DNA from 3 places in the Parviterribacter kavangonensis genome. Region 1 is predicted to be linked to each of the others. Evidence: riboswitches for the same ligand, from Rfam matches in the RefSeq annotation. Region 1 holds a riboswitch; each other region holds the start of a gene.
The links. Region 1 has a riboswitch for cyclic di-GMP ahead of AC1UE4_RS23405 (hypothetical protein). Riboswitches for the same ligand answer to the same signal wherever they lie in the genome.
Positions count from the first base shown of each region.

Region 1 (10,120 bases):
AGGCCCTCTTCTACTCGCTGTCGGTGCACGGCAACGAGCGCGGCGGCCTGGAGGGCGGCCTGCGCACCGCCGAGGACCTCGCGGTCGCCGCCACTGAAGGCGGCTCGATCAGCGACGGCGTCGACAACTACACGTCGACGACGGGGCGCAAGCCGGCGTTCCACTCCTACGAGGTCGCGGACCTGCTCAAGAAGGAGGTCGTCTACCTCGTCGACTTCAACGTCGACGGCTGGGCGGTCGGCGACCTGTGGGCCAAGCCGCCGCTGCCGTACGAGCGCGGCAACTCGATCGGCACCGACATCAACCGCCAGATGCCGACGATCGGCCGCATCGACCCGCGCCGCAACCCGCTGCAGGAGTCCGAGGCGGCGTCCGGCCACAAGTTCATGCACGAGGTCGCGGCGCAGTCGGCCGGCGGCAAGATGGCCTACGGCGCCGACGTCCACGGCGAGCTGACCTCGCAGGCCTACGTCGACGTCATGTACCCGGCGGGGCAGTTCGACTCCGTGCAGCACCGGCGGCTGATGGCGATCGCCGAGCGCACGAAGTCGGTCATCGACGACACGCTGTACGGCGGGATCGTCGACCAGATCGAGGAGGCGACGTCCGGCAACGAGGGTGAGGCGGAGTCGGGCGACATCCCGACGAAGCCCGCGCACTGGGCGACGGTGTGGGACACGCTCGGCTACACGGACACCGGGTTCATCGGCGACTACATGGCGACCGACCTCGGCGTGACCGGGATGGACTACGAGATCTTCCTGAACCACACCGTCCCGGACAAGATCTGGAACGTCTACCTGCAGGAGAACCACATCAACGCGACGCGGGCGATCATCAAGACGTCGATGGCGTACGCGCTCTTCCAGGAGGACGAGTTCAACGCGGACAACGTCGTCGTCGACCCGGTCGGGCGTGCGGGCTACGTGACCAACCCCGACACGGTCACCGACCGCGACGAGAACGGGGCCGGAACGCTGCCGGGGCCGGACAAGGACGGTGTGGGCGCGGACGGCAAGCCCGTGACGCAGCGGTCCTACGAGGCGACGAACCAGCGGTTCTTCGCGGACGAGAGCGAGCTCATGCCGTCGCCGCTCGTGCCGGTGGCGTCGGCCGACGTCGCCGCGGGCGGCGCGTCGCTGGACCGCGTCGACACGCTGGTGCTGGCCGACGTGGTGCGGCCCGCCGACGATCGCGGCCGCAGCGTCGACGCGGCGGCGTACGCGAAGTCGCTGGGCGATTGGGTGCGCCGTGGGGGCAACCTCGTCCTCACCGACCGCGCGCTGCATGCGCTGGCGGAGCTGGGCGTCGTGCCGGCCGACGCCGTCAAGGACATCCAGGTCTACCAGCCGTACGCGAACATCGAGGACTTCGAGCACCCGATGGTCGAGGGGCTGCGGCCGAACGCGCGGCAGCTCGTCGAGGGCGGGCCGCTCGGCTTCGGGATCGACGGGGTCGACGGGACGACGCCGATGACGGTCGTCGACTCGGAGGCGTGGAAGGCCGCCGGCGGGCACACGATCGGCACGACCGGCGACACCGACGGGACGTCCGACGACGGGTCGCAGGTCTCGGTCGGCGAGCTGCCGCTCGGCGACGGCAAGATCCGCATCGTGGGCGGCGCGCTGCCGATGCCGACCGAGCAGAACGACCATCGCTACGGCCTGCGCGACTACGCGCTGACGTACACCGGGCTGTTCATCCTCGAGAACAGCATCCGGCACGACGACCCGGACCTCGGCGTCGACCCGCCGGCCGATCCTCCGGCCGATCCGTCGACCGAGTCGTCGTCGTCGGAGACACCGGCCGAGTCCTCGCCGCCGTCGACCCCGTGGCCCGCGACCGTGGCGCCCTCCTCGTCGCCGAAGCCCGTCACGTCGCGCGCCTGCCCGGTGAAGCGGCTGCGGATCCCCGTGCGCGACCCGCGCGGCCGCGCGACGCTGCGGTGGATCACGGTCGACACCGGCAGCGAGCCGGTGCGCCTGCTCAGAGGCAAGAAGCTCCGCGCGCTGCGCCGCGGCGGCCGCTTCCTGGTGCCGGTCTCCGTCGGCACGAGCCGCGCCCGGACCATCCGCCTCGTCGCCCGGACGACGACCGGCAAGACGCTGCGCGTCAGCCGCCGCGTGCCGGCCTGCCGGTGAGCCGCCGCGCCGTCAGGAGTGCCGGACGCGCGGCTCGATGGTGACGAGGACCTGGAGGTAGGTCCGTCCGTCGATCACGCGCTTGCGGGCCCGCTGCTCGAGGAGCCGGCGCGGGCCCGTGAGCTTCACCTCGTCGCCGAGGTCGTAGGTGGTGCGCGCCTCGCGGGCGGCCTGCGGGGAGATCGCGTAGCGGTCGGTGATCACGATGGGGTCACGGTCGCCGGCGCGGCGGACGACGTCGTCGGCCGGGACGCCCGCGTGCTCGGCGACGGTGGCGAGGAACCGATCCGGCAGCACGGCCGTCGGGCTCGCGGCGGCCGCGGCGACGGCACGCGCGATCGGCTCGTCGTCGCCGTGCTGGAAGTCCTTGCGCAGCACGTCGCTCGCGATCGCGGCGACGCGCTTCAGGCGCTCCTTGGGGTTCGGCCGCGCCTGCGCGCCGAGGAAGCGCATCCAGTACTGCGCGGCGCCCGGCGTCTGGTCGTCGACGACCCACAGCGGCGCGTCGTCGGGGCCGGGGAGGACGGCCGCCTTCTGCAGCCCGCGGGCGCGCGGCAGCACGTGCGGGATCACGATCTCGTGCAGTGCCTCGGCGGCATCGACCGCGCCGGGCTCCCACCGCACGTCCTCGAGCGGCGCCAGCTCCACCTTCATCACGGCGAGGAAGTCCTCGCCGTCCGCCATGCCGCGGACGAAGAGCAGCAGCCCGCCGCGCGCCGACCCGTCGTCGGCGAGCCGCTCGGCCGCCGCGGCGGCGACGTCCGCGAAGTCCCCCAGCGCGCAGTCGGCGAGCCGCTCGAAGATCACCGGCTGCCCGTCGCGCCACCACGCCGGCGCCGACCGGCTGTCGAGCTCCTTGCGCTGATCGAGCAGCCGGTCGAGGTACGCGTCGATCCGCTGGCGCACTGGCGCTGCGAGAGCGGAGGGGTCGACCGCCCCGATCCGCCGCACCCGCGACCCTCCGGCATCGGGCCCATCGGCCCCCCCGGCCTCTCCGCGAGAGGGCTCCCTCTCCGCGCGTGCGTCTTCGAGGTGGTGGAGGGCGAAGGCTTCGAGGGCGCGGTTCACGGGCCGGAGATCATGGCGTAGCGTGCGCGCATGCTCCCTTCCCGCGCTTCGGTGGTCGTCATCGGAGGCGGCGTGATGGGGGCGAGCATCGCGTTCCATCTCGCGGAGGCCGGCGTCGAGGACGTCCTTCTCCTCGAGCGCGGGCAGCTCGGCGGCGGGTCGACGTCGAAGGCGGCGGGCGGCGTCCGCGCCCAGTTCTCCGACGAGGTGAACGTGCGGCTCGGGGCGCGGTCGCTCGAGGCGTTCGCGGACTTCGGGCGGCGGCCCGGCGCGGAGATCGACCTGCACCGGGTCGGCTACCTGTTCGTCCTCACGCGCCCCGAGGACGTCGCCACGTTCGAGCGCAGCATCGCGATGCAGAACGCGCTCGGCGTGCCGTCGCGGCTGATCGGGCCGGAGGAGGCGAAGCGCCTCTCGCCGGTGCTGCGCGTCGACGACGTGCTCGCCGCGGCGTGGTCGCCCGACGACGGTCACGCGACGCCCGACGCGGTCGTGCAGGGCTACGCCGCCGGCGCCCGCGCGCACGGCGCGACGGTCGTGACCGGCTGCGAGGTGACGGGGCTCGACGGGCGCGACGTCGTCACGCCGCGCGGCACGGTCACGACGGAGTGCGTCGTGTGCGCCGCGGGACCGTGGTCGGCGGCGATCGGCGCGATGGCCGGCGTCGTCCTGCCGGTCGAGCCGCTGGCGCGCCGCATCCGCTTCACCGGCCCCGTCGAGGGACTGGAGGGCGACGTCCCGATGACGATCGACTTCGCGACCGGCTTCTACTTCCACCGGGAGGGACCGGGTCTGCTGATGGGCATCGCGACCGAGGCCGAGGACGTCGAGACCGCGCTCGCCGACGCCGCCGAGCATCGCGCGCCCGCGATCGCGCGCGCCGAGCTGCGTGGCGGCTGGACCGGCCTCTACGAGATGACCCCCGACCACAACGCGCTCATCGGCGAGATCTCCGGCGACCCGCGCTTCCTCTACGCGACCGGCTTCTCCGGCCACGGCTTCCTCCAGGCGCCCGCCGTCGGCGAGACCATCCGCGACCTCTTCCTCGGCCGCACCCCGGAGATCGACGTGACACCCCTCGACGTCGCCCGCTTCGGCCTCGGCGCCGAGCGGCCGGAGAGGAACGTCGTGTGAGCGCGGCCGGCGAGGCACGTCGTGTGAGCACCGGCGCCGAGGCGCTCGTCTCCGCCCTCGAGACGCACACCGACGTCGTCTTCGGCCTGCCCGGCGTGCACAACCTCCCCGCGTGGGAGGCGCTGCGGGCGTCGCCGATCCGCCTGGTCTCCGTCCGCCACGAGCAGACGGCGGCGTACGCGGCCGACGGCTACGCGCGGGCGACGGGGCGTCCGGGCGTCGCGCTCGTCACGACGGGCCCCGGCGCGGCGAACACCGTGACCGCGACGGGCGAGGCGTACGCGTCGGGATCGCCGCTCGTCGTCATCGCCACCGACGTCCCGTCGACGCTGCGCCGCCCCGGCGTCAACCGCGGCGTCCTGCACGAGACCGACGACCAGCCCGCCCTCTTCGCGCCGGTCACGAAGGCCCGCTTCGAGGCCGTGCCCGGCGACGACCTCGAAGCCCTCGTCGACCACGCGATCCGCGTTGCGACGCGCCCGCCGATGGGTCCGGTCTACGTCGGCATCCCCACCGATCTGCTCGGGGCGGCGGCACAGCAGTCGCGTCTTGACGCGGCGCTGCCAGAGGAAGGTGCCACGGTCGACGAGGCGGCCGTTGACCAGGCCGCGTCTCTGCTCGCCGCGGCGGAGCGACCGCTCGTCTGGGCCGGTGCCGGCGCGGTCGATGCGGGGAAGGCGGTAGGGGCGCTTGCCGAGCGGCTCGGGGCGCCGCTCGTCACGACGCTCTCCGCGGCGGGCGTGCATCCGAGCGAGCTGCGGCCGGCGCATCACCCCGCCGTCGGCGCGCTGTGGGACGCGGCGGACGTGGTCGTCGCGATCGGCAGCGACTTCGACGGGACCGACACGCAGAACTGGGCGATGCCGCGGCCGCCGGCGCTCATCGCGGTCAACGTCGACCGCGACGACGCGGCGAAGTCGTGGACGCCCGACGTGATGATCCACTTGGAGGCGGAGCCGGCGGCGGGGGCGCTGCTCCATCAGGTCACGGCGAGGGCCCCGTGGTTCGAGCGGCCGGACGTCTCCATCGACGACCCGGACGCCGCCACGTTGCTCGACGCGATCCCGGCCGACGCGGTCGTGGTCTGCGACATGTGCATCCCCGGCTACTGGATCGGCGGGTTCCACCGGCCGGCGTCACCGCGCTCGGTGCTGTACCCGATCGGATGGGGAACGCTGGGGTTCGGGTTCCCGGCGGCGATCGGCGCCGCGCTCGCCGGCCGCACCACGATCGCGGTCGTCGGCGACGGCGGGTTCCTCTTCGCCTGCGGGGAGCTCGCGACCGTCGCGCAGGAGCGGATCCCGCTCACGATCGTGCTCTTCGACGACAAGGGCTACGGGATGCTGCGCCACGACGGCGGCGACCCGTTCGTGCTGCACACGCCGGACTTCGTGAAGCTCACCGAGGCGTTCGACGTGCCCGCCGAGCGAGTCGCGCTCGAGGACCTGAAGACGAAACTCACGCAGCCTCCGGACGGCCCCCGGATGCTCGTCGTCGAGGCGGCGCTCGCACCGCCGGTGAACACCTCGCCGAAGTGGCCGCGACGCTCGCGAACTTGAGCGCGCGCTGAACATTTACGACAAGCGTCCGAATCGCGTGACAACCGGGGTCGCGGCGTGCACCATGCCGTCTGCGCCGCGAAGACGACCGGAGATCGGAGTCGCTGCGCACGAGATCGAAAAAGGCAACTCCGTCGTGAGGCGGGGACGCAAAGCCAGAGGCCTCCATCCCGGAGAGGTGGCTCAGCTACCGGCTCGAGATCGACCAACACCTGTCAAGGAGGACAGATGTCGGCTTTCCCGACGCCTTCGCAGTACCGCCGCGGCATCGTCGCGACGTGCAGTGCCCTTGCCGCCACGCTCGCCGTCGCCGCCCCGGCCCTCGCCGGTGGCACGACGCCCGAAGCCGTGATGGGCAACCCCACCTGCGCCGACGTCGGCAGCGGGCTCAAGTCCGTGAAGATCGACCCGGTCCCGCAGGGCACCACCTCGCTCGCCGGCCGCACGATCGTCGTGTCCGGCCGCACCCTCGACTGGACCAGCACCGACGCGATCGCCGTGGTGATCGTCAAGGGCGGCCCGAACGCGAACATCTACCGCTACGACCCCGCCTCGACGGGCGACACCGGCCTGCACGCGCCGGCCAACCCGAAGAACGGCCAGTACTACGGCCTCAGCCACGTCGACTTCTGCCGCGGCGCCTCGACGCCGACGCCGCCCGTCACGCCGGACCCGCCGGTCGACCCGCCCAAGAACCCGCCGGTCCCGCCGACGGACCCGTGCGCCGACGGCACGTGCGGGGTCACGCCGGAGCCCCCGACGAAGCCGGAGACCCCGAAGAAGCCGGTCACCACGACCATCCCGTCCACGGGCGGCGTCCTCGGCGCCAAGGGCGTCGTCAGCATCCGCACCGTCGCGGCGATCCACCAGCGCAAGCAGTGCGTCTCGCGCCGCTTCACGCAGGTCGTCACGGGCAAGGGCATCAAGCGCGTGACGCTGACGATCAACGGCCGCGTCGTCGGCCGCATGAAGGGCAACGGCAAGCGCTTCACGCTGTCGGTCGACCCGTCGAAGTACGGCAGCGTCCTGCGGATGTCCGCGCGCGCCGAGTTCGTCAAGGGCAGCGGGCGCAAGGCGAAGACGATGCGCGTCACCGTCCTGCGCTGCCTGCAGTCGCGGGGCATCCGCTTCACCGGCTGAGAACCAGCCTCGAACGCAAGATCCCGGGAAGCGGTGCGTTGAAGGCACCGTGACCCGGATCTTGCGTTCAGCGGCGCTCGCAGCGCTGCTCCTGCTCTCCCTCTCGCTCCCGACCACCGCCGCCGCCGACGTCCCGGACGGTGCGGACTGGAAGGAGCTCTACATCCCGGCCGGCGGCCCCGACGAGCCGCAGCTGCACGCCGACGTCCTGCGCCCGAAGGGGCTTCCGGACACGGCGCCGACGCCGGTGATCCTCAGCATCGGCCCGTACTTCGGCCACGGCGGCCAGTCGACCCCGAACGGCGACAGCAGCGACCGCCCCTCGAACCGCTTCGACGACATGATCGAGGGCGGCAAGGTCTTCGAGCGCGGCTACACCGTCGTCTACGTCGACCTCCGCGGCTTCGGCGGCTCGCAGGGCTGCAACGACTTCGGCGGAACGGGCGAGCAGAACGACGTCAAGCGCGCCGTCGAGTGGGCCGCGACCCAGTCCTGGTCGACCGGCCGGGTCGGCATGTGGGGCAAGTCCTACGACGGCTGGACCCAGGTCATGGCGCTCGACGAGAAGCCCAAGGGCCTCGCCGCCGCGATCATCCAGTCGCCGATCATCGACGGCTACCGGACGCTCTACCAGAACGGCGTCCACTACGACGCGGGCTGGTACGCGACGCCGGGGCTCTACCAGCAGATCGACGCGATCCCGCCGACGACCGACGACAACCAGGACTACTTCCTCAACTACCTGCAGGGCTCCAACCCCGTCTGCTACCTGCAGAACATCGGGGCGCAGAACACGACGCTCGACCACGACGACCCGTTCTGGCAGGAGCGCGACCTGCCGAACGCCCGCGGCTCGGACGTCCCGGTCCTGTGGTCGCACGGCTTCATGGACGCGAACACGAAGCCCGACAACTTCCTGCCGGTCTGGTCGACGCTGACCGGCCCGAAGCACGCGTGGCTCGGCCAGTACGACCACGTGCGCGGGAACGAGAAGGACGTCGTCGGCCGCGACGGCTTCCTCGACGAGGCGATGCGCTGGCTCGACACGTACGTCAAGGGCGATCCGGCCGCGAGCCCCGCCGGCGACCCGGCGGTCACCGTGCAGGAGGGCGACGGCAAGTGGCGCGCGGAGACCGCGTGGCCGCCCGTCGACGCGCGGCCGTACGCGATGCCGCTCAAGGCCGGCACCGTGACCGACGCGCCGAACAACGATGCCGAGGGCGAGACGAGCGGGCAGTCCGGCAACGGCGTGCTGTCGGTCAGCCAGCCGCTGCCGTACGAGGCGCACATCGCGGGCACGCCGACGGCGAAGCTCGACGTCGACACGAGCGCCTCGCGCGCCCACGTCTACACGCTGCTCTACGACCTCGCGCCCGACAACAAGGCGACGCTGATCAGCCGCGCCGCCCACGTCGTCACGGGCGCCGCGAAGCTCACGTTCGAGCTCTACCCCGAGGACTGGACGCTGCAGCCCGGCCACCGCGTCGCGGTGCTCGTCAGCGGCGCCGACCTCGACTGGTACAACCCGCCGCACTCGGGCGGCGACGTCGAGATCAAGAGCGGCTCGCTCGCGATCCCGTACCTCACCTACCAGCGCACGGGCTACCTCGCCGGCGGCGTCGCGGCCGCGATGGAGGGCCGGACGCCGATCGACCTCGACCCCGACGCGGTCAAGGAGGCCGAGGTGCAGGCCGAGCTGCCGCCCGCGCAGCAGCCGTTCCCCGCCGGCCTCGCCCCCGCGGGCGGCAGCCAGATCACGCGGGCCGACGCCCAGCGGCTCGTCGACGCCTCCAGGGCGGCCGCCGCCGCCAAGGCGAAGGCGAAGGCCAAGCGCGGGATCCGGGCGCGGCTGCGCGTCATCAGCATCAACGGCAAGCGCCGCATGGCCGCCTTCGTGATCCGTGCGCGCGGCAAGCGGCTGCGGCTCGAGCTGCGGCGCGGCTCGCGGACCGTCCGTCACCGGAAGGTGCGCGTGCGGAACGGCCGCGCGATGGCGGCCTTCCGGCCGAAGGGCAAGGGCCGCTACCGGCTCGTCGTCCGTGCGAACAGCCGGAAGCGCACGGTGTTGACGCGGTCGTCGGCCGTGCGCTTCCGGTAGGTCCCGGGCGTAAGGTGCGGGCGGGATGTTCACGCCCGTCCGCACCCGCCGCACCTTCGAGGAGGCGGCCGAGCAGATCGCCGACCGCATCCGGGCGGGCGAGCTGCGGATCGGCGACAAGCTGCCCGGCGAGCGCGAGCTCGCCGTGCGCATGGAGATCAGCCGCCCGACGCTGCGCGAGGCGGTGCGCGTGCTCGTCGACGCCGGCGTCGTCGAGGTGCGCCGGGGCCCCGGCGGCGGCATGTTCGTCGCGTCCGACGTCGTGCCGGTCGAGCTCATCCGCCAGCGGTCGAGCAGCCGCCTGGGCGAGATCGCCGCGGTCCTCGAGGCGCGGCGCCTGATCGAGCCCGGCGTCGCGCAGCTCGCCGCCGCGCGCGCGACCGACGCCGATCTTGCCGCGTTGACGCGTTCGATCGAGGCGATGCGGGAGATCTGCGCCCGCGGGTACACGCAGAACGACGAGGACCGGTTCCTGCAGCTCGACGTCCAGTTCCACCTGGCGCTGGCGCGGGCGGCGGGGAACCCCACCGTCGAGACGCTCATGCGCTCGCTCTTCCGCCAGCTCGAGATCGCCCGCGACATGGCGATGCACATCCCGCTGGTCCCCGAGTGGACGATCGGGATCCACGAGCGCACGCTCGAGGCGCTGCGCGGCGGCGACCCGGACGAGGTCGCCGAGGTGATGGACGAGCACCTCGGGCAGTTGGAGCGGACCACCGAGTCGCGTGGTAAGGTGGCTTGACCTATTGGGGAAGGGGAGATCCCGGGTGCAGACCAGGACCACGACGCCGACGACGACGCAGACGACGCCGACCCGGCCCGGAGACGCAACGCGCCCGGTCAAGCTGAGCCGTCCCGAGACGTCGCTGGAGGACAAGTACGTCCTCGAGCAGGGGACGATCTTCCTGTCGGGGATCCAGGCGCTCGTCCGCGTGCTGCTCGACCAGCACCGCGCCGACCGTGCCCACGGCCTGAAGACG
Region 1 is NZ_JBXPJA010000003.1:714,700-724,819, forward strand. Features, by position in the region: gene AC1UE4_RS23385 (M14 family zinc carboxypeptidase) at 1-2,141, shown strand, start outside; gene AC1UE4_RS23390 (hypothetical protein) at 2,154-3,047, opposite strand; gene AC1UE4_RS23395 (NAD(P)/FAD-dependent oxidoreductase) at 3,240-4,343, shown strand; gene AC1UE4_RS23400 (thiamine pyrophosphate-binding protein) at 4,367-5,902, shown strand; cyclic di-GMP riboswitch class I at 6,017-6,097, shown strand; gene AC1UE4_RS23405 (hypothetical protein) at 6,131-7,042, shown strand; gene AC1UE4_RS23410 (CocE/NonD family hydrolase) at 7,092-9,140, shown strand; gene AC1UE4_RS23415 (FadR/GntR family transcriptional regulator) at 9,166-9,882, shown strand; gene AC1UE4_RS23420 (indolepyruvate ferredoxin oxidoreductase family protein) at 9,908-10,120, shown strand, end outside.

Region 2 (10,120 bases), on a different contig from region 1:
GAGGGCGCGGCCGGGTGGAGCTACGACGAGGTGCTCCCGTACTTCAAGCGGTCCGAGGACAACGCCGAGATCCGCGACGAGTACCACGGCGTCGGGGGCGAGCTGCACATCACGCGCGACCGCTGGCTCTCGAAGACGTGGGAGCCGTTCACGGAGGCGGCCGTCGCCGCCGGCATCGAGCGCACCCCCGACTGCAACGGCGCGCAGATGGAGGGCGTGACGCTGCTGCAGACGACGACGAAGAAGGGCCGGCGGCTGAGCGCGTCGCTCGCGTTCCTCAAGCCGGCGAAGGGCCGCGACGGCCTCGACGTCGTCACCGGCGCGCACGTGCGGCGGATCGTGCTGGAGGGCGGGCGCGCGGTCGGCGTCGAGTACGAGCAGGGCGGATCGGTGAAGACCGCGCGCGCCGAGCGCGAGGTCATCGTCACGGCCGGCGCGTACGGGTCGCCGCAGCTGCTCATGCTGTCGGGCATCGGCGCCCCCGACCAGCTGCGCGAGCACGGCATCGCCGTCGCGGTCGACAGCGCGCAGGTCGGGCGCAACCTCATGGAGCACCCGATGTGCTTCCTCAACTGGCGCACGACGGCGGACACGCTCGACGACGCCGCCGACATCAAGTACCTGGCGCCGTGGGCGGCGCGCGGGAAGGGCAAGCTCTCGTCGACGGTCGCCGAGGCCGCCGTCCACTGGAAGTCGGATCCGTCGCTGCCCGCGCCGGACTTCCAGTTCCTCCAGGCGCCCGTCTACTTCTGGGAGCACGGGTTCCGCAAGACCGGTGCGCCGGCGTTCACCATCGGCGCGGCCCTCATCGGGCCGACGAGCCGCGGGTCCGTGACGCTGCGGTCGGCCGATCCGGCGGACCATCCGCGGATCCTCAACAACGCGCTGTCGCAGCAGAGCGAGGTCGACGCCATGCTCAAGGCGATCGAGCTGGCGCGGGACATCGCGTCGCGATCGCCGCTCGCCGGGATCTTGGGCGAGGAGCTCAACCCGGGCGCTTCGATCGGCTCGCGGGAGCAGCTCGAGCACTGGCTGCGCGCGACGTGCGAGCACGAGTACCACCCGACGTCGACGTGCCGGATCGGCTCGCCGGAGGACGGCGTGGTCGACACCGAGCTGCGCGTCCACGGCGTCGAGGGCCTGCGGGTCGCCGACGCGTCGGTCATGCCGCGCGTCGTGTCCGCGAACACGCATGCGGCGACGCTGATGATCGCCGAGCGGTGCGCCGACTTCGTGCTGGGCCGCGCGGCGGCGCCCGCGGCGAGCGCGGGCGTCGAGGTCGGCGCGGCCTCCTGAACGGCGCGGGGGCCGCCGGCACACTTGCGTGCCGGCGGCCCCGGGTTCCTTCGCGCCTTGCCCGGAGGGGCGAGCTGGGGCTAGTGCTTCTTGGCCGTCTTCTTCTTGACGACCTTGCGGACGGGCGTCTTGACCGTCGCGCAGGCCTTGAAGCGGCGGGTGCCCATGCGGAGCTTCCCGTGGCGGGTCACGACGAAGGTGCGGACCGTGTAGGTGCCGGCCTTCTTGCCGCGGAGGTCGACGACCGCGGTGACGCGCTTGCCGTGGCGGCGGATCTTCACGAACTTGCCGTTCACGAGGACGCGGGCGGCCTTGACGCTGTACGGGGTCAGGCGGATGGTGATCTTGCGCTTGCTGGTGCAGACGCGCTTGCTCGTCATCACCGTCGTGACCGACGTCGACGGGGCGAAGCTCGGCGTGGCGCTCAGGCCGTCCTTGCCGTCGGCGCCGGCCTTGCCGTCGGTGCCCGAGGTCGGCTTGTGGCCGCCGCCGTTGCCGTGGCCATGGCCGTTGCCGTTGCCGTTCCCGTTCCCGTTCCCGTTGCCGTTCGGCGTGTCCGGGTGGTCGGGATGGTCCGGATGGTCCGGATGGTCCGGGTGGTCGGGGTGGTCCGGGTGCTCGGGCTTGCCGTGCTCCTCGCCGGACTTGCCGTGGTCCTCGTCGCTCTTGCCGGGCGACTCGGGCTTGCCGTGCTCGTCGCCGGCCTGACCGTGGTCCTCACCGGACTGACCGGGGTTCTCCGGCTTGCCGTGGTCCTCACCGGCCTGGCCGTGGTCGTCGCCGGCCTGGCCCTCGTTGCCCTGCGGACCCTGCGGGCCGTTCTGGCCCTCGTTGCCGGGGTTGCCGTTGTTGCCCTGCGGGCCCTCGGGACCGTTGGCGGCCGGGTTGCCCTGCTGCGGGTTCCCGTTGTTGCCCTCGGGACCGGCCGGGCCGTTGCCGCCGGGGTTGCCCGGCTGGCCCGGCTGCCCCTGGTCGCCCTGCTGACCCTGCGCGGCGTTGGCGGCGACCTGCGCCTCGTTGCCGTTGGCGCCGTTGTTGCCGAGGCCGTTCGGGCCGGGCTGGCCGCCGCCGAGCCCGTTGGGGCCCTGCTGGCCGTTGCCGATCCCGTTCGGGCCGGCGTTGACGTTCTTGCCCTGCGGCTGGTCGGCCGACGAGATCATCGGGACGACGAGCGCTGAAGTGAGGACGACCGGCGTGAAGACACGCACGGCACGCCCGAGACGACGAGGAGCCGGGGTACCCGACATTGTTCCTCCTTGACGACGTTCTCCGGGTGGCCGAGCCGGTAGCTGAGCCATCTCCCTGACGTTGCTCCGGTCAAGGGGAGACCTCTGGCTTTGCGCCCCCGCCTCACGACGAGGTTGCCTTTGTCGTCTCGAGAGGCTCGCTGGGCATCCTGCCCCGCTCACCTCTGCAGAGGATGGTGAACGTGAGGAGAAGGGCCTGCAATCGAACGTCGGTCCAGATCTGCTGACCAGCGCGCAAGTCCTTCCCTTCTTAACGACGAAGGGGCCGCCGGCAGAACACCGGCGACCCCTCGAGTCCCTTCGCGCTCCCGAAGGAGAGCTGGTGCTACGCGGCGCGACGGAACGGCGTCGGCACGGTGGCGCAGGCCTGGAAGCGGCGCACGCCGTTGCGGACCTTGCCCGTCTTCGTGATGACGTACGTGCGCACGGTGTACGTGCCGGCGGTCTTGCCACGGAGGTCGATGACGGCCGTGACGCGCTTGCCCTGACGGCGGACCTCGACGCGCTTGCCGTTGACGTACACGCGCGCGAACTTCACCGAGTACGGCGTGAGGCGGATCGTGATGACGCGGCGGCTCACGCTGACGCGCTTGCTCGGGATCGTCATCGCGACCGGGCCCTGCGCGGGCGCCGGCAGGTCGACGCGCACGTCGTTGGCCGGCGCGGAGTTGTCGCCCGAGGACGCGGTGGTCGACTTCTGCTCGGCCGGCTTGTCCTCCGACGGCTTGTCGCCGGAGTCGTCGCCGCCGCTCTCCATCTCGCCGCCGCCGACGACGACGTCGTTGCCGCCCTGGTCGTCGCCGTTGCCGGGGATCTGGTCGTCGTCGTCCTGCTGGTCGTCGTCGCCGGCGTTGCCGTGCTCCTCGCCGTCCTGGCCGTGCTCGGCGTCCTGGCCCTGGCCGTGGTCCTCGCCGGCCTGCCCGTGGTCGTCGCCGTCCTGGCCGTGCTCGGCGTCCTGGCCGTTGTCCGACTGGTCCTCGCCGGACTCGTCGTCGCCCTGCTCGTCGCCGGACTCGTCCTCGCCCTGCTCGTTGCCGGATTGGTCGTTGCCGTGGTCCTCGCCCGACTGCCCGTGGTCCTCGCCCGACTGCCCGTGGTCCTCGCCGGCCTGGCCGTGGTCCTCGCCGTCCTGGCCGTGCTCGGCGTCCTGGCCCTGACCGTGGTCCTCGGCCGCCTGGCCGTGGTCCTCGCCGGCCTGGCTCTGGTCGCCGGTGGGCTGCTGCTGCTCTTCGGCCTTCTTCTCCTGGCCGGGGGCATCGTTCGCCTTGTCGGCGGGCACTGCGGCGGCGGTCGCGGGGACCGCAAGACTGAGGACGACCGGCGTGAAGACACGCACGGCACGCCCGAGACGACGAGGAGCCGGGATACCCGACATGCATCCTCCTTGACGACGTTCTCCGGGTGGCCGAGCCGGGAGCTGAGCCATCTCCCCGACGTCCTTCTCCGGTCAGGGGAGACCTCTGGCTTTGCGTGCACGCCTCGCGACGCGCTTGCCTTTGTCGTCTCGTGAGGTCTGCGTTCAATCCTGAACGCTCGCCTCGCGATGGGAAGAGTGGGGCATGGGGCCCGGTCCTTCAATCGAACACATGGCCAGGACCCCTATCGGAACGTCAGGTGCCCCGGGTTCACGCACCACGCGTGCCCGCAGGTGCGGACCGGCTCGCCCTCTGGCAGCGACCCGCGGACGAGCTGGTGCGCGACGAGCCCGGCCGCTTGGCCGTCGTACACGGGGCTCCCGTTGGCGTCCCGGGCGCCGAGCCACGGCCAGCACTCGTCGCGTCCGCGGACGTCGACGTCCGCCCAGAAGCGGCGGCGCCGCTCGAACCGTCGCATGAGCCGCAGGACGCCCGACATCGGAGGGCGCAGCGTAGACTCGCGCCGCCCGTGGCGCTCGTCCCGATCCTGCTTTACCACGCAGTGTCAACCGACACTGCTCCTCTCGGCCGCGACTACGCGGTGAACGAGCGGACGTTCGCGGCGCACATGGACCTCGTCGCCGATAGCGGGCTGACGCCGCTCACGGTCAGCCAGCTCATCGAGGCGCAGCGCCGGCGCGACGACGAGCTGCTCGACAGCGCGGTGCTGATCACGTTCGACGACGGGTTCGCCGACGTCCTCTCCGTCGCCGCGCCGGTCCTCCTCGACCGCGAGCTCACGGCCACGCTCTTCATCGCGACGGGCCTCCTGCGCGGCGGCGTCCGGCCGTCCGTCGCGCCCGAGCTCGCGCCGTGGATGCTCGACTGGAAGCAGGTGCGCGAGCTGCCGGAGAGCGGCATCGAGGTCGGCGCGCACAGCCACACGCATCCGCACATGGACACGCTGAGCACGAAGCAGCTGCGGTCCGAGATCGGGCGCAGCAAGGCGCTGCTCGAGGACGCGCTCGAGGCGCCGATCACCACGTTCGCCTACCCGCACGGGTACTCGAGCGGCCGCGTGAAGCGCGAGCTGCGCGACGCCGGCTTCCGGGGCGCGTGCGGCGTCAAGGACGCGTTCAGCGCGACCGACGACGACCCGTTCGCGCTCGCCCGGCTCATGCTGCGCGCGACGACGCCCGCGAGCGACGTGGCCAAGTGGCTCGAGCGCCGGGGCGCTCCGGCACCCCCGCGGCGCGAGCACCTGCGCACGACGGGCTGGCGGGCCTACCGGCGGGCGAAGGCGCTGCTGACGCGCACGCCGGGCGCCGACGACGGCTGGCAGTTCAGCGCGTGAAGGACCGCTCGACGAGCGCGTCCATCGTGCGCTCGTCGACCGGGATCGCCGGGCGCCGGAGCCGGTAGACGGCGGCGTCGCCGCTGCGGTGCACCAGCTGCAGCTGCGGCGTCGAGCCGAGCACGTCGCGCAGCGCGGCGATCCCGCGCTCGCCGGCGATCGCGTGGTAGCGCAGGTAGCGCTCCTGGCTCGGGGTCCAGACCAGGAAGCGCGGCCGCTCCTGCTCGCCCGCGGTCATCTGCGCGACGAGCCGGTCGCGGATGCGGCGCTCGTCGCCCGACGCCAGCGCGGCGCGGAACGACGCCGATTGCGCGAGCTCGTCCGGCATCTCGAGGTGGCGCGAGTACGAGGCGACCGGCCGCTCGGGGATCGAGTACGCGACGAGCGCCATCCGCGCGTCGCCGGGCGTCGTGTCGTAGTACCAGGCGACCGCGTCGACGTCCGCGCGCGTCATGTAGTTCGTCGTCTCCTGGCCGAAGTAGCCGAAGAGCGCGCCGACCCCGATCGCCGCCGTCGCCGCGACCGGGCGCCACGTGCGGGCGAGCGCCGACTGCGCGCCGTCCCGCGGGAGCAGCGCCGTCGCGGCGAAGAACGCGAGCCACGGCAACGCGAAGAGGTAGATCCGCAGCGGGCCCTCGCCGCCGTAGGACTGCAGTCCGACGAGCAGCACCGGCGCGGCGGCGAGCGTGACGGGCACGGCGTCCCAGCGCCCCTGCCGGACGCGGCGGACGAAGCCGGCGACCGCGAGCAGGCCGAGCAGCAGCATCGCCGAGCGCGAGAGCGTGACGCCGAGGTCGACGCCCGGCGCGCCCGGCCCGAGCGACTCGGCGGTCTGGCGCGCGGTGAGCGACGGGTCGATCTCGAAGAGCCCGAAGTGGCTGCTGACGAAGTCGTAGCCGAGCCAGACCCACCACAGCTCGGTGACGCACATCGCGGCGACGACCCAGATCGGCGGGCGGCGCACGACGACGGCGAGCGAGCCGACGGCGAGCAGCAGCATCACGGGGGAGAGCTGGTGGCTGACGACGACGGCGAGCCAGCAGACCGTCCCGACGACGAGCGCGACGCGGCCGCTCACGGGCACCGGCTCGTGGCGCTGCAGCTGCGGCGGCCGGCCGCGCAGCACGAACCGCGCGAGGCGCGTCGACCAGCGGATGAGCGACCAGCCGAGCCGCGAGCGCGGCGGTCGCGACCATGGCGCCGTGCGGACGATCAGCCCGATCACCACGAGCCCGGCGGCGAACCCGAGCGCCTGCGGCGCGAAGTAGTCCTGGCCGATCCAGTTGGCGACGACGAAGACCCACACCGTCAGCCAGCGCAGGCGGACGTCGGTGGTCAGCCCGCGGACGGCGAAGAGCAGTGCGGCGATGTTGACGAGCTCGAAGAACACCTGCGACCACGCGGCGTAGTCGAGCGGCGCGATCCCGGCGGTCTCGCTGAGCCACGCGTTCAGCGCGAAGAAGCCCGGCCAGTTCTGGTAGATGTCGATCGACCGGTCGACGCTGCCGTGCTGCGCGATGTAGTCGACGACGCCCACGTGCTTGTACGTCCACGCGTACCGCGCCTCGGGGTAGAGGACCGCGGTCGTCCCGTGGAGGACGACGATGAGCGCGAGCGCGTAGAGCGCGAGGTACGGCCCGCGCGCCTCGCGCTGCGAGACCGCGATCGCGAAGCCGGCGGTGAGGATCGCGAGCGCGACGTAGTACGTGACGGGCAGCGCGGCGAGCAGCCCGTAGCCGTTCATCTTCGAGACGTCGGCGTCCTGCATCGCCACGCCCCACGCGCAGAGCGCCGCGCCGGCGAGCGACCCGTGCAGCACGGCCTCCCGTGGCACCCGCCGCGCCGCGGCCCCGATGGGCGTGCCGTGCGGCACGGCGGTCACCGGACCCTCTCCTCGCGGCTCAGCTGCAGGCAGATCGTCACGAGGCACGCGGCGGCGAGCACGCACGTCGCCGCGCGCGGGTCCCACACGCCGGCCCAGAGCATGGCCTGCGCGAGCACGATCGAGACGGCGATGCTGGGGACGACGACCAGCGCGGGCTCGGGCGCCGTCAGCCGCGGCGCCAGCCACGGCAGCGCGGCGACGCCCGGCGCCATCACGAAGAGCAGGAACGTCGCCAGGACGCGCACCGGCGACTGGCCGCCCGTGAGCATCAGCAGCGGCGCGGCGATGCAGGCCGCGGCGGCGACGATGCGCAGCGTTCGCCTCATCGCCGCGCCCGCTTCGGCTTGTACGCCCACGCGCGCACCGTGTCGACCTCGAGCGTCACGCGGTCGGGCGTCGTCTCGTCCGGGCACGGCGCGTACTCGTCGCCGCACGTGCCGGCCTGCGCCTGCATCGCGAGCTCCATCCGCTCGTCCGGCACGTGCTTGCTGCGCACCGTGCCCCACGTGCGGCCGTCGATCGTGTAGACGAGCTTGCCCGGCGTCCAGCGCACGCCCATCGTGTGCCAGCGCGTGAAGTCGGCCTCGACCTCGCGCTGGATCTGCTTGTTGTCGGCGTCGTAGTGCAGCGTCGCCGACATGCGCGTGCGCTTCGTGGACGCCCCGCCGTTCTCCGCGAAGTCGATCTCGGGCGGCCAGTGGTCGGCGACCGGCCACAGCAGCAGGATCCCGGCGACGCCGCGGCCGGCGTTCATCCGGAAGCGCACCTCGTAGCGGCCGTAGCGCTGCTTGAGCACCTGCGAGTTCGACACGCCGCCCGACACCCAGCGGTTGCCGTAGCGCGGGTCGCGGTACGTCTCGAGCCGCAGCGTGCCGTTGCGCACGACGACGTGCGACGGCTCCCACCAGCCGCCGGGGTCGCCGCCGGGCTGGCCCTCGTAGCGGCCCCAGACGTCGTCGTCGAGCGGGCGGTCGAAGTGCTCGACGAAGCTGAGCTTCCACGGCGAGGCCTTGGCGGGCTCGGCCGTGGCGGCGCTGAGGCCCGCGGCGAGGACGGTGGCGGCGACGGTCAGCACCGGGTCAGCGCTCCGCCGCCAGCAGGACGGGGTCGACGTTGCGCCGCAGCCAGCGGCGGGGCGAGTGGAAGCTGCTCTGCTCCAGCCGCGCGACGGCGTGCTGCAGCCAGGCCAGCACGAGCAGCGAGCGGACCTCGAGCCCGCCCGTCGCCGGGTCGGCGTACGGGGCGAGCAGCTCCTCCTCCCACGCCTCCAGCGTGCCGGCCGCGAGCCGGTTGCGCACCACGTCGCCGAACGACCGCGCGTCGCGGTGGCTGCGGGCGGCCACGATGAGATGGGCGATGTCGGCGCCGGGCACGTCCTCCGCCCGCGACGCCTCCCAGTCCACGACGCCCGTCAGCCGCGAGGCGCGCTCGTCGAGCAGGACGTTGCCGAGCCACAGGTCGCCGTGCACGCGGCCGAGGCGGACGACGCGCCCGGCGATGGAGGCGGAGAGGTCCTCGCGCAGGCGGTCGAGCGCAGGACCGGCGCCGCGCCCGTACGCCGTCGCCAGCGTCGCGAACGGCCGGGCGACGAGCGTGTCGAGCAGCCGCGCGTCGACGACGCGGTCGAGCGCCGTCGCCGCGTAGAGCGGGGCCATGCCGCGGGCGGCCGCGGTCACCGCGTCGCGCAGCGCGTCCGGCCCGGCGGCGGCGAGGTGGCGGCCGTCGACGCCCTGGAGCGCCTGCTCGACGACGTAGGGCCGGCCGTCGACGGTGCCGCGATCGAGCTCCTCCGGAAGGAGCGTGCGCCAGTCGCCGAGGCCCTCGAGCGCGCGGACGGCGGCGATCGCGTCGGTCTGCGCCGCGAGCGCGACCGCTCCGGCGGGGGTCCACGCCAGCTTGACGACCGCGCGGGTGCGCCCCTCGGCGCGCGCGAACACGACGACCGTGTCGGAGTCCGTCGGCGCGGCGTAGGTGCTGAACCCGGCCGGGAGGACGTCGGGGCGGGTGCGGGCGAGCTCGGCGAGCGGCTCGGCCGCGGCGGCGGCGCCGCGCGCACGGCGCATCCACGCGCCGCTCAGGCCCTCGGCCGCTCGGGCGCGCAGCTTGGCGCTGCGGACGCGGCCCGCGTGGGTGCGCGTCCGCCCGTGCACGACGAGGCCGAGCGCGACGACCGTCTGGCTGGTGAGCCACGCGATCCCGGCGCCGGTGACGTCCCACATGTGGATGAGCGGGACGACGAGCCCGAGCGCGATGATCGCCTGCGTCCACAGCGCCGTCACCGCGACAGCCATGCGCTGCTCGATCCGCGCGACGTTCATCGCCAGCGCGAGCAGGAGGTTCGGCAGCGCGCCGAGCAGCAGCAGCCGCATCAGCGTCACGCCGTGGTCCGCGTACTCGTCGCCGAAGAGCATCAGGATCTGCGGCGCGAAGACGCCGAGCACGACGATCGACGGCAGCAGCACCCACAGCGCCTGCCTGGTCGCGCGGCGGACGAGCACCGGCAGCTGGGCGCGGTTGGAGGCGCCGTGCAGCAGGAGCGACGCGCCGACGTTCGCCGCGACGGCGTAGAGCGGGAACGCGACAGCCCACGGCAGCGCGAAGTGCGCGTTCGTCGTCGCGCCGGCGGTGGCGGTGACGACCACCGGCATGAGGTTCACCGACGCGAGCCAGCCGAGGGCGCCGGCGTAGTCCGCCGCGAAGAAGCGGACCATCGCCGGATCGCGCGGGTTGAGCGCCGGCTCGGTCGCGGCGCGCGGGCGGCGCTGCTTGGCGACGCGCGTGAAGATCGCGATGTTCACCCCGATGACGGCGACGAGCACGCCGACCGTCCACGAGACGAAGATGCCGTACATCGGCATCGCGCCGGCGAGGACGGCGAGGAGGACGAGCTTCAGCACCGAGAAGACGGCGTTCTCGGCCGGCACCCACACGGCGCGCCCGAACGCGGTCAGCACGCCGTCCTGTATGACGAAGACGACCCAGA
Region 2 is NZ_JBXPJA010000001.1:2,813,122-2,823,241, reverse strand. Features, by position in the region: gene AC1UE4_RS14265 (GMC family oxidoreductase) at 1-1,296, shown strand, start outside; gene AC1UE4_RS14260 (hypothetical protein) at 1,377-2,504, opposite strand; cyclic di-GMP riboswitch class I at 2,578-2,672, opposite strand; gene AC1UE4_RS14255 (hypothetical protein) at 2,869-3,879, opposite strand; cyclic di-GMP riboswitch class I at 3,953-4,048, opposite strand; gene AC1UE4_RS14250 (hypothetical protein) at 4,143-4,397, opposite strand; gene AC1UE4_RS14245 (polysaccharide deacetylase family protein) at 4,461-5,252, shown strand; gene AC1UE4_RS14240 (hypothetical protein) at 5,242-7,134, opposite strand; gene AC1UE4_RS14235 (hypothetical protein) at 7,131-7,463, opposite strand; gene AC1UE4_RS14230 (glycoside hydrolase family 16 protein) at 7,460-8,212, opposite strand; gene AC1UE4_RS14225 (hypothetical protein) at 8,217-10,120, opposite strand, start outside.
Region 2: linked by a shared signal. The riboswitch ahead of AC1UE4_RS14260 (hypothetical protein) and the one ahead of AC1UE4_RS23405 (hypothetical protein) in region 1 are both predicted to bind cyclic di-GMP.

Region 3 (10,120 bases), on a different contig from region 1:
TAGGGGTAGGCGATCGTGGCGCACGGCGCGCCGAGCTCCTGCTCCACGCGCGCGCGGGCCTGCTGCAGCTCCTGCGCGAGCGCGTCGTCGCCGAGCGTCGTGAGGTGCGGGTGGCTCTGCGTGTGCGACGCGATCTCCCAGCCGGCGTCGCGCAGCGCGCGCAGCTCGTCCCACGAGTGGGGGAGCAGCTCGTCGCGGTGCTCGGTCGTGAGCCAGTGGTCGACGCCCGGCCAGGCCATCGGCTCGCCTGCGTCCGGCCAGTTCGTCGGCACGAAGACGGTGGCGGGGAGGCCGAGCCGGTCGAGGATCGGCTTCGCGAGCGTCCCCACGGAGCGGTACGCGTCGTCGAACGTGACGACGACCGTCTTGCCGGCCGGGCGCTTCGCGACGACGTCGGCGAAGGTGGCGCCCCGGTACCCGCGGGCGACGAGGCCGCCGAGCTGGCGCTCGAGCGCGTCCGGGGTCACGGACAGGTCGGCGGGCCAGGTGGGGCTGACCGCGTGGTAGCAGAGGACGAGCACGTCGGTCACGGCGCATCGGCGGGGCCGTCGGATGGGGGTCCCCGCGCGCGGCTAGGGTACTCGCCCGCCCGGCGCCGCCCGAAGCGCCGTCGCGGCACGAGCCATGGCCGCTTCCACGATCACCGCACGGCCGCCCGCCCGCCCGGCGCTCCTCGTCGCGGCGCCCACGTCGCCACCCGTCTTCCCCCTCGGAGGCCCGCACCTCGTGCGCGCCTCGGTGGCCGAGGCGTTCGCCCTCGCCTTCGAAGCGGTCGGCGAAGACGCGGTCGTCGTCCGCCACGAGCTCGGCCACCCGGCTGAGGTCTCGGCCGGCGAGCACCCCGTGATCGAGGACTGCACGGAGGCCATCGGCGCGTGGAGCGAGCGCGGTCCGGTGGGCAGCGTCGGAGACGTCGCCGTCTTCGCGCTCGGCCCGACGCTCGGGTTGCGCGGAGCGGTCGTCTGCGGTTCCGCGGTCGCCGACCGCGAGGACGTCGCCCCCGACCGCCGCGCCCGCGCGATCGCGGCCGTCCTGCCCGGCCTCGCGCACCCTTCCTTCCAGTCGCGCCGCCTGGGTCACCACCTCGCGCTCGCCGCCGCCCTCGGCGATCGCGTCCCCGAGCGCTTCCGCGACCCGTCCCCCGGAGCCGCCCCCCTCGTCGTCCCCCTCGAGGTCGAAGACGCCGACGCGGAGCTCACCCGCCTCCGCGCGCAGAAGATCCACGCGGTCCGCCTCGGAGACCGCCTCATCGGCCTCCCGTGCCACCACCACCTCACGCCGGAAGACGTCGAGAGGGTCGCCGTCGCCGTGGAGGCGCCGCGGGGCGCGGCGCCGGCGAAGACCTCGCGGGGCGCGGCCGTGGAGACCTCGTGGGGCGCGGCGGCGGAGAACGCGCCGGGCGAGGCGCCGGCGAAGGCGTCGCGCAACAACGGGGTCAGGCACCGTGCGTGCACGGTCGAGCCTCTCGGCGACTTCTCCGCCGCGCGCGGAGCGTGGGCGGAGGTTCCGAACGCGAACCTCTTCACGACGATCGAGTGGGCGGAGACGTGGTGGCGGCACTTCGGCGGCGATCGGCCGCTGCATCTCCTCGCGTGCCGCGACGCGGGGGAGACGGTCGGGATCCTGCCGCTCTACCGGGCGGCTCGGCGGCCCGTGGACCTCGTGCGGTTCGTGGGGCACGGGCCGGCGGATCGGATCGCGCCGGTGTGCGCGCCGGAGGATCGCGTGCGCGTCGCCGCGGCGCTGCGCGACGCGCTCGGCGAGCTGCGGCCCGACCTCCTCGTCGCCGACGAGCTGCCCGCCGACGAGGGGTGGGCGGGGCTGCTCGGCGGGGTGACGCTCCGGCGCGAGCCCAGTCCGGTGCTCCCGGCCGCCGGCCTCACGTTCGACGCGTTCCTCGCGTCGCGCAGCCGCAATTTCCGCGAGCAGGTGCGCCGCCGCGAGCGCGCGCTGCGCAAGCGCCACGACGTCGCGTTCCGCCTCGTCACCGACCCCGCCGACCTGGACGCCGCGCTCACGACGCTGCACGCGCTGCACGAGGCCCGCTGGCAGGGCGCCTCGAACACGTTCGCCGAGGGGCCGGCCCGCGCGTTCCAGCGCGACTTCGCCCGCGTCGCGCTCGAGCGCGGCTGGCTGCGCCTGTGGCTGCTCGAGGTCGACGGTGTCGCGGTCGCCGCCTGGCAGGGTTTCCGGTACGCCGAGTACGAGTGGTACTACCAGTCGGGCCGCGACCCGGCGTGGGACAAGCAGTCGGTCGGGTTCGTCCTGCTTTCGCACACGGTGCGCGCCGCGATGGACGACGGCGTCCGCGAGTACCGGCTGCTGCGCGGCGGCGAGGAGTACAAGGGCCGCTTCTCCGCGTTCGATCCCGGCCTCGAGGTGCTCGCCGTCCCGCGCACGACGGCGGGACTGGCCGCGACGGCAGCGGGCCTGGGCGTGCGCGCGGTGCCGCCGGACGTGCGCCGCGCGCTGCTGCGCCGCGCCGGCTGACGGCCCGCACTGAAGCTCTCACCGGACGCCTAGAACAGGTGTCGACCCGGTGCTGGACAGACGTCCACAAGGAGCGCTGACCGCTCGGCGTTGGACCGTCCCGGCCCGAGGGTGTGCGTGGACACACAACTGAATCGGCACCTCCCGAAAAGGCACCCCCGTCGCGAGGCGGGTCCGCAAAGTCACGGGACTCGTCCCCCATCGAGTCAGCCGGGCCGCCGAAGGAGAAGTGGGCGGTGCCATGACCACCCGGAGAGACGTTGCCGCCGATCACGTTCCCCAGCTTGCGCTGCCGTTTCGCGCTGCTCGCAAGCGCCCTGTTGCTGCTCATCTGCCTGCTTCCCCAGCCGGCCGACGCGCGCCCCGCCGTCAAGGTCAAGACCTACAGCGCGGCCGTCAAGAAGGGCAAGCTCGTCAGCTACCGCATCAAGGGCATCCACCCGCGCACGATCCGCGGTGCCCGCCTGCGCGCCAGCGCTCGCCGCCAGCAGGCGCTGCCGCTGCGCGCCGTCCGCAGCGCCGCCGCCCGCGGCGTCCTGAAGGTGCGCCTGCGCGCGAAGCTCGCGAAGAAGCCGGCGACCGGCGTCGTCAGCGCGCCCGTCGCGCCGACGCTCGTCCTGAAGATCGAGGACCGCCGCGTCGAGCTCGAGCCGACCACGTCGCCCACCGAGACGATCGTCGCCGCCAAGAAGAAGACGAAGCCCGCGCCGACGTCGCCCACGCCGACGGACCCCGCGCCCGCTCCCGAGCCGGCCCCCGCGCCCGCGCCGAGCACGCCGCTCGGCGGCGACTGCCCCGCCTACGGAACGTTCGGCATGGGCATCGTCCCCGGCGCGTGCTGGCGGCCGTACTCGGACGCGAGCCCGTTCAACCGCAGGATCCCGGCGACCGCCCCGCTGCTGAGCAACTCGCAGCAGATCGTCGACCGCATCACGAGCTTCGGCCCCGCGCAGCACATCCGCGGCAAGGTCGCCGGCACCGACAAGGACGCGGGCGACCCCGTCTACTGGTCGCAGCCGACCGACCCGCAGTTCACGATCCACTGCCTCGAGCGCTGGGGCACCTGCGCGATCGAGGGCCACGTCATCCGCATCCCCGTCCAGGCGCAGCCGGCCGGCGACAGCGACGGCCACATGACGGTCATCGACCAGTCAACGGGTTGGGAGTACGACTTCTGGACCGTCCGCCCGCGCGACCCGAGCGGCGGCCGCATCGACATCGGCTGGGGCGGGCGCACGCGCATCGACGGCGACGGCCTCGGCTCGGACGCGACGGCCGGCAAGTACGGCAACCTCGCCGGCAAGCTCCGCATCGAGGAGCTGCAGGCCGGCCGCATCGACCACGCGCTCTTCCTGGTCGCGAAGTGCTCGTCGGGCGGCACGGTCTACCCGGCCGGCTCGAACCCCGGCCGCTCGTGCTCGGACATCGGCGAGCCGAACCTGAACGCGCCGCCGATGGGGGCCCGCGTCCAGCTCGACATGACCGCGGCCGAGATCGACGCGCTGAACGTTCCCAAGTGGCGGAAGACGATCTTCCACGCCATGGCCGAGTACGGGATGATCATGGGCGACACCGGCGGCGCCTGGGGCATCGCCGAGGAGTCCGGCCTCAGCCACACCGCGTGGGGCCAGCCCGACCCGTGGGTCACGTACGCCGAGCAGAACGGCGTCCCGTACTACGCTCCCGACGACGTGTTCGTCTACAACATCCGCGACGGCGTCGACTGGCGCTCGCGCCTGCGGGTCGTGGACCCGTGCGTGTCGCGCGGGACGTGCTGAGAGCGCTCCACGTCGTCGACTCGATGGCCTGCGGCGGAGCGGAGATGCTCCTGCCGCACCTGGCCGCCGTCGCCCCGGAGGCCGGCATCGACATGCGCGTCGCGTACCTGTCGGACCGGGACGGGACGCCGGCGGCCGATCGCCTGAGGTCGCGAGGGGTGGACCCGGCGCTGGTGCCGGTCCGCCACCTCGAGCCAAGGGCCGTCGCCGCGCTGCGGCGGCACATCGCCGAGGTCAAGCCGGACGTCGTGCACACGCACCTCGGCACGTCGGACTTCACCGGCGGCTGGGCGGCCCGCTCGCTCGGCGTCCCCGCCGTCTCCACGCTGCACCAGATGCGCTGGGACCGGCGCGGCCGCGACGGGGTCAAGGAGCGGCTCTTCGCCGTCAGCCGCCGCGTCGGCATGCGCCGCGTGATCGCCGTGTCCACGATCGCGCGCGACCGCTACCTCGAGACCGGGTGGGAGCGGCCGGAGCGCGTCGTCACCGTCCGCAACGGCATCGCGGGGGAGCCGGCGAGCGAGGCGGACGGCGCGGCGGTCCGCGCCGAGCTCGGCATCGCCGCCGGCGACCTCGTCGTCTCGATCGTCGCCGCGCTGCGCCCCGAGAAGGAGCACGCGATCGCCGTCGATGCGATCCGGATGCTGCGGGAACGCGATCCGCGCGTGCGGCTGCTCATCGCCGGCGACGGCCCGTCGCGCGACGCGGTCCACGAGGCGGCCGCGACGCTCGGTGACGGAGCGATCGTCGCGGGGTACCGGGACGACGTGATGGCGCTGCTCGCCGCGACGGACGTCCTGCTGCACGCGCCGTCGTACGACGCGCTCCCCACGTCGGTCATCGAGGCGCTCGCCGCGTCGACGCCCGTCGTCGCCACCGACGTCGGTGGCATCCCGGAGATCACGGGGGAGGAGCGCGGCGCCGTGCTCGTCCCCGCGCCGCCGCGCGCGGACGTCATCGCCGGGGCGATCGAGCCGCTGCTCGCCGACCCGGCGCGCCGCGCGGCGATCGGCGCCGAGGGCCGTGCCCGCTTCGAGGCTGAGTTCAGCGCCGAGGCGTGGGCCGGGCGCCTGCGCGAGGTCTACGACGACGTCGTGCGCGCCGCGTGACCGATCGCCTGCGCGTCGCCCACCTGATCGACCAGCTGAACCCCGGCGGCGCCGAGCGGTTCACGATGCAGGTCGTCGCCCGCCTCGATCCCGCGCGCTTCCGCCGCACGCTCTTCGTCACGCGCGAGACGCGCGACCACTTCCCCGGCGACACGAAGGCCGAGGCCCTGGCCGACCTCGCCGATCACGGCGTCGAGGTCGTCGAGCTCGGCCGCCGCGGCCGCTTCGACCTCGCCGCGTGGCGCCCGCTCGTGGCGCGGGTGCGGCGCAGGGAGATCGACGTCCTGCACGGGCACATGTTCGGCTCGTCGCTGTGGGCCACGCTGCTCGGCCGCGTCACGCGGGTGCCGGTGCTCGTCGCCCACGAGCACGGCTCGCCGGAGCTCCTCGGCCGCGCGCGCCTGCTCGCGGAGAGCAAGGTCCTCGGCCGCGGCGTCGACGCGTACCTGGCGGTGTCGGAGCGGGATCGCCGCCTGCTCGTGGAGCGCGGCGTCCCGGCGTCCCGCGCGCGCGTCCTGCCGAACGGCATCGCCGCGCCCACCCTCGATCCCGCGCGCGACGTGCGAGCCGAGCTCGGCCTCGCGCCGGACGCGCCGGTCATCGGCACCGTCGGCGTGCTGCGGCCCGAGAAGGCGCACGACGTGCTGCTGCGCGCCGCCGCGCTGCTGCGCGCCGACCACCCGGGCCTGCGCGTGGTGATCATCGGCTACGGCGACGGGCGCCCCGCGCTCGAGGCGCTCGCCGGCGACCTCGGTCTCGGTGACGCCGTCGTGTTCACCGGCATCCGCACCGACGTCCCGCAGCTGCTGCCCGCGCTCGACGTCGCGGTGCTGACCTCGCAGCGGGAGGGCAGCCCGCTGTCGGTCATGGAGTACATGGAGGCCGGGCTGCCGGTCGTCGCCACCCGGGTCGGCGGCATCCCCGAGATCGTCCGCGACGGCGAGGACGGGCTGCTCGTCGAGCCGGGCGACCCGGCCGCAGTCGCCGCGGCGGTCGGCCAGTTGCTGTCCGATCGCGACCGCGCGGCGGCGATGGGCCGCTCGGGCCGCGAGCGCCGGCGCGAGCGCTTCGACCTCGACGTCACCGCCCGCCTGCTCGGCGAGCTCTACGACGAGCTCTGGGCCGCGCGGCGCCGCTAGGCCGGCGGCAGCGGGTCGCCGGCGAGGATCGCCGCGGGCGCCGTCTGCGTCAGCGTGCGCCCGATCTCGCCCAGCGCGAGCGCGGGCCCGAGGTCCGGCGGACGCCACGTCGCCGAGTGGGCGTCGGAGGCGACCACGTGCACGAGCCCCTCCTTCAGCGCCTTGCGCGCGAAGCGCCCGCGCCGCGACCAGCGCGCCTCCAGCGACGAGGCGGTCACCTGCGTCAGCGCGCCGCGGTCGACGAGCGCGGCGAGGCGCCCGATGTCGCGCTGGAAGTCGGGGTTGAGCTCCGGATGCGCGAGCGTCACGCGGAACCCGCGCTCCATGAGCCGCTCGACCATCGGCTCGAACAGCGACGGCAACGGCTCATGCGGCGTCTCGAGCAGCAGGTCGGTGCCGTTCCCCGCCAGCGTGACGGCGCGCAGCTCGTCGTCGCTCATGTCGACCGCCCGCGTCAGCGCCAGCTCGCCGCCCGCCAGGACGTGGAGCCCGATGCCGTGCGCCGCCAGCTCCGCCTCCAACGCCATCGCCAGCTCCGGCAGCCGCCACGGGTCGACGCGGGGGTGGTCCTCGCGGATGTGCGGCGTGGCCACCATCGTGCGGATGCCGTTGGCCACCGCGACCTCGGCCATCGTCAGCGTGCCCGCGATGTCCTCCGGCCCGTCGTCCAGACCCGGGAGGAGATGCGAGTGGAGGTCGATCACCCGTACTGGGCGAAGATCTCGTCGAGCACCGCGTCGTACTCGCCGCCGCCGAACGTGGCGTCGAGGTACTCGGCGACCTCGTCGCGCGAGCGGCCCGAGAGCATCATGTCGAGCGCCACGAGCCGGATCGGGTCGTCCTCCGGCGCGGCGGGCGGCTGCGGGGCGGGAGCCGGCCGGCGCGCGGGCGGCATCGCGGCGGGCGCGCGGTCGGGATCGGCCGGCAGCTCGGCCCCGAGCACCTCGGCGAGCTCCGTCCACTGGCGGCGGATGTCGCCGGCCTGCTGCAGGAGGTCGTCGGCCAGCATCGAGAGCTGGTCCAGGACCTCGCGGTCGTCCTCGCGGCCTTCCTCCATCTTCCGGCGAGCTTACCTGCGCTGACGGCTGCTCACGTCGGGATCGGCGATCCGCTCGAGCAGCTCGGCGGCCCGCCGCTCCATCGCGTCGGCGGCCGCGAGGCCCTCGGCGATGCGGTCGCGCGCCTGCTCGAACGCCTCCGCGCGCTCGCGCGTGGCGATGTGCTCGCCGGCGTGCAGGCGCAGCGCCCCGCGCAGGCGCATCACCCGGCTCTCGAGGTCCCGCGTCCGCTGGCTGCCCTCCATGACGACGAGCGTCACGCTCGTCAGCCGCTCCTGCAGCGCCGCGCGCTCCTCCTCGGCCGTGGTCGCCTCGGCGCGGACCTCCTCGAGGCGCCGCTCCAGCGTCTCGACCTGCTTCACGCGCTCGGCGCTGCCCGCCGCCTCGGCGAGCAGCCGCTCGCGCTCGACGCGCAGCTCCTCCGCCTCCGTCCGGCTCGCGTCGAGCTGCGCCTCCACCTCGGCCAGCCGCGCGACCTGGACCTCGATCGCCCCGCGCGCCTGCTCGAGGGACCGCAGCTCGTCGTGCGCCTTCGCGAGCGCCTCCTGCGCGTCGCCGGCGCGCCGGCGCTCGACCTCCACGGTGCGCAGCAGCTCCTCGACCTTCTCGTCGCTGCGGCCGCGCCGCTCGCGCTCGGACTCGACATCGACGCGCAGCGCCTGCGCCGCCTCGGTCTCCGCCGCCGCGCGCGCGGCGGCCTCGCGCTCGGCGGCGCGGGCGGCCTCGGAGACGAGCCGCAGGTCCTCGAGCTCGCGCGCGCGGGCCTCGAGCTCCTCGCGCAGCACGCCGCTCTCGCTGCTGGCGGCGCGCTCGGCGGCGGCGAGGCGCTCCTGCAGCCGCGTCAGCTCGTGCCGCGCCTGGTCGAGCTGCGCCTCGAGCGCGGCGGACTCGGCGATCGCCTGCTCGTGCTTGCCCGCCGCCTCGTGGGCCGCGCGCCGCGCCTCGGCCGCTTGGCGCTGCAGCTCGTCGCGGGAGCTCTCGAGGTCCTGCGCGCGCTGCTCGGCGATCCGCGCGGTCTCGCGCGCGTCGGCCAGCGCCTGCAGCGCCTCCTCGTCCGCGAGGCCCTGGATCGCGCGTTGCTCGAGCTCGGCGATGCGCGACTCCGCGGCGGCGACGCGGGCGTCGGCCTCCTCGCGCACGGCGGCGGTCCGGCGGTCGGCCTCCTCGCGGATCGCCTCGACCTGGTCGTGCATCCGCCGCTCGGCCTCCTCGCGGGCGCCGCGCTCGCGCTCGAGCAGCCGGCCGGCCTCCGCCGCGGCGGCCTCCGCGCCGGTCGCCGCCTCGCGGGCGCGGGCGAGGTCGGCCTCGAGGCGCGCGGCGCGCTTGCGGACCTCCTGCAGCTCCTGCTCGACCGACTCGACGTGCGCGAAGCGGTCATGCATCGCCTCGGTGGCGGCGAGGGCCTCCCGGGCCGCCCGTTCGGCGTCCTCACGAGCGCGGAGCGCCTCCCGCGCGCGCAGCTCGGCGACTTGGCGCGCCTCGGCGGCTGCGGCGCCGCGGGTCTCGGCGGAGCGCCGCGCCTCCTCGGCGGCCTGCCGGGCGGCCACGGCGTTCGCCAGCTCGGCGGCGGAGCGCGCGGCCTCCTCCGTCGCGCGCCGCAGCTCGTCGCGGGCGGCGGTCAGCTCGGCGCGGCGGTCGCGCTCCTCCTGCTTGCTCGCCTCCTGCGCGCGCTCGGCCTCCTCGACGCGCTGGCGCAGCAGCTCGGCGTCGCGCTTGGCGTCGTCGACCGACTCGCGCTCGCTCTCGAGCATCCGCAGCCGCTGCTCGAGCGCACGGACGCGGTCGGCGGCGGCCAGCAGCGGGTCGTCGGAGGGAGCCGCGGCGATGCGCTCGGGCGCCGGCGCCGGCACCGCGCGCGGCGAGACGAGGCGCCGCTCGGTGGGAGCGGGCAGGTCGAGGACGTCGCCGCCCACGTCGAGCGCGTAGGCGACCCGGCCGGTCAGCATCGACGCCGGCGGGGCGAAGGGGAGGACGAAGGCGCCGGTGACGGGATCGAAGCGATCCGGCGCGCCGAGCGCCTCGAAGCGGTGGGCGCGGCGCCCGTCGTCGACCAGCAGCGCGGGCTCGGCGCCGTTCGCGACGTCCGGGTCGATGCGACCCGCGACCCGCAGGAGCGCTCGCTGGGGGGAGGCGGCGACTCGCTCGAAGAACGCCACCGACAAGGGACGCATTGCCCGCGGAGCCTAGCCCCGCGGGCGGCGTCATCGAGGGGCTCGACTACGCGGCCAGGTGCAGCGCGTGCACGCGCAGCAGGTCGACGAGCTCGGCCGTGGGGGCGAAGGGGTCGGCGACGGAGGTGCTGTCCACCACGGACAGCGCGGCCTCGGGGCGGCCGTCGACCTCGGCGATCAGGACCGGGGCGGTCGGGACCGCGGCGCTGTCGAGCGCGGCGAGGCGGTTGAGTGCGCGCTCGTCGGCGTCGGTGGCGGCGCGGATGGAGATGACAGGGGTGGTGAGGGTGGTCATGGCTTGTTCCGGGTCTCGTGTTGTTCTTGGTCTCTCCCCCTTCCATAGTCGGACGCTTGGGCCAGAAGCTCAAGTGACAT
Region 3 is NZ_JBXPJA010000001.1:147,477-157,596, forward strand. Features, by position in the region: gene AC1UE4_RS00695 (polysaccharide deacetylase family protein) at 1-530, opposite strand, end outside; gene AC1UE4_RS00700 (GNAT family N-acetyltransferase) at 625-2,490, shown strand; cyclic di-GMP riboswitch class I at 2,632-2,713, shown strand; gene AC1UE4_RS00705 (hypothetical protein) at 2,775-4,268, shown strand; gene AC1UE4_RS00710 (glycosyltransferase family 4 protein) at 4,244-5,377, shown strand; gene AC1UE4_RS00715 (glycosyltransferase) at 5,374-6,516, shown strand; gene AC1UE4_RS00720 (tyrosine-protein phosphatase) at 6,513-7,220, opposite strand; gene AC1UE4_RS00725 (hypothetical protein) at 7,217-7,573, opposite strand; gene AC1UE4_RS00730 (coiled-coil domain-containing protein) at 7,586-9,745, opposite strand; gene AC1UE4_RS00735 (hypothetical protein) at 9,792-10,040, opposite strand.
Region 3: linked by a shared signal. The riboswitch ahead of AC1UE4_RS00705 (hypothetical protein) and the one ahead of AC1UE4_RS23405 (hypothetical protein) in region 1 are both predicted to bind cyclic di-GMP.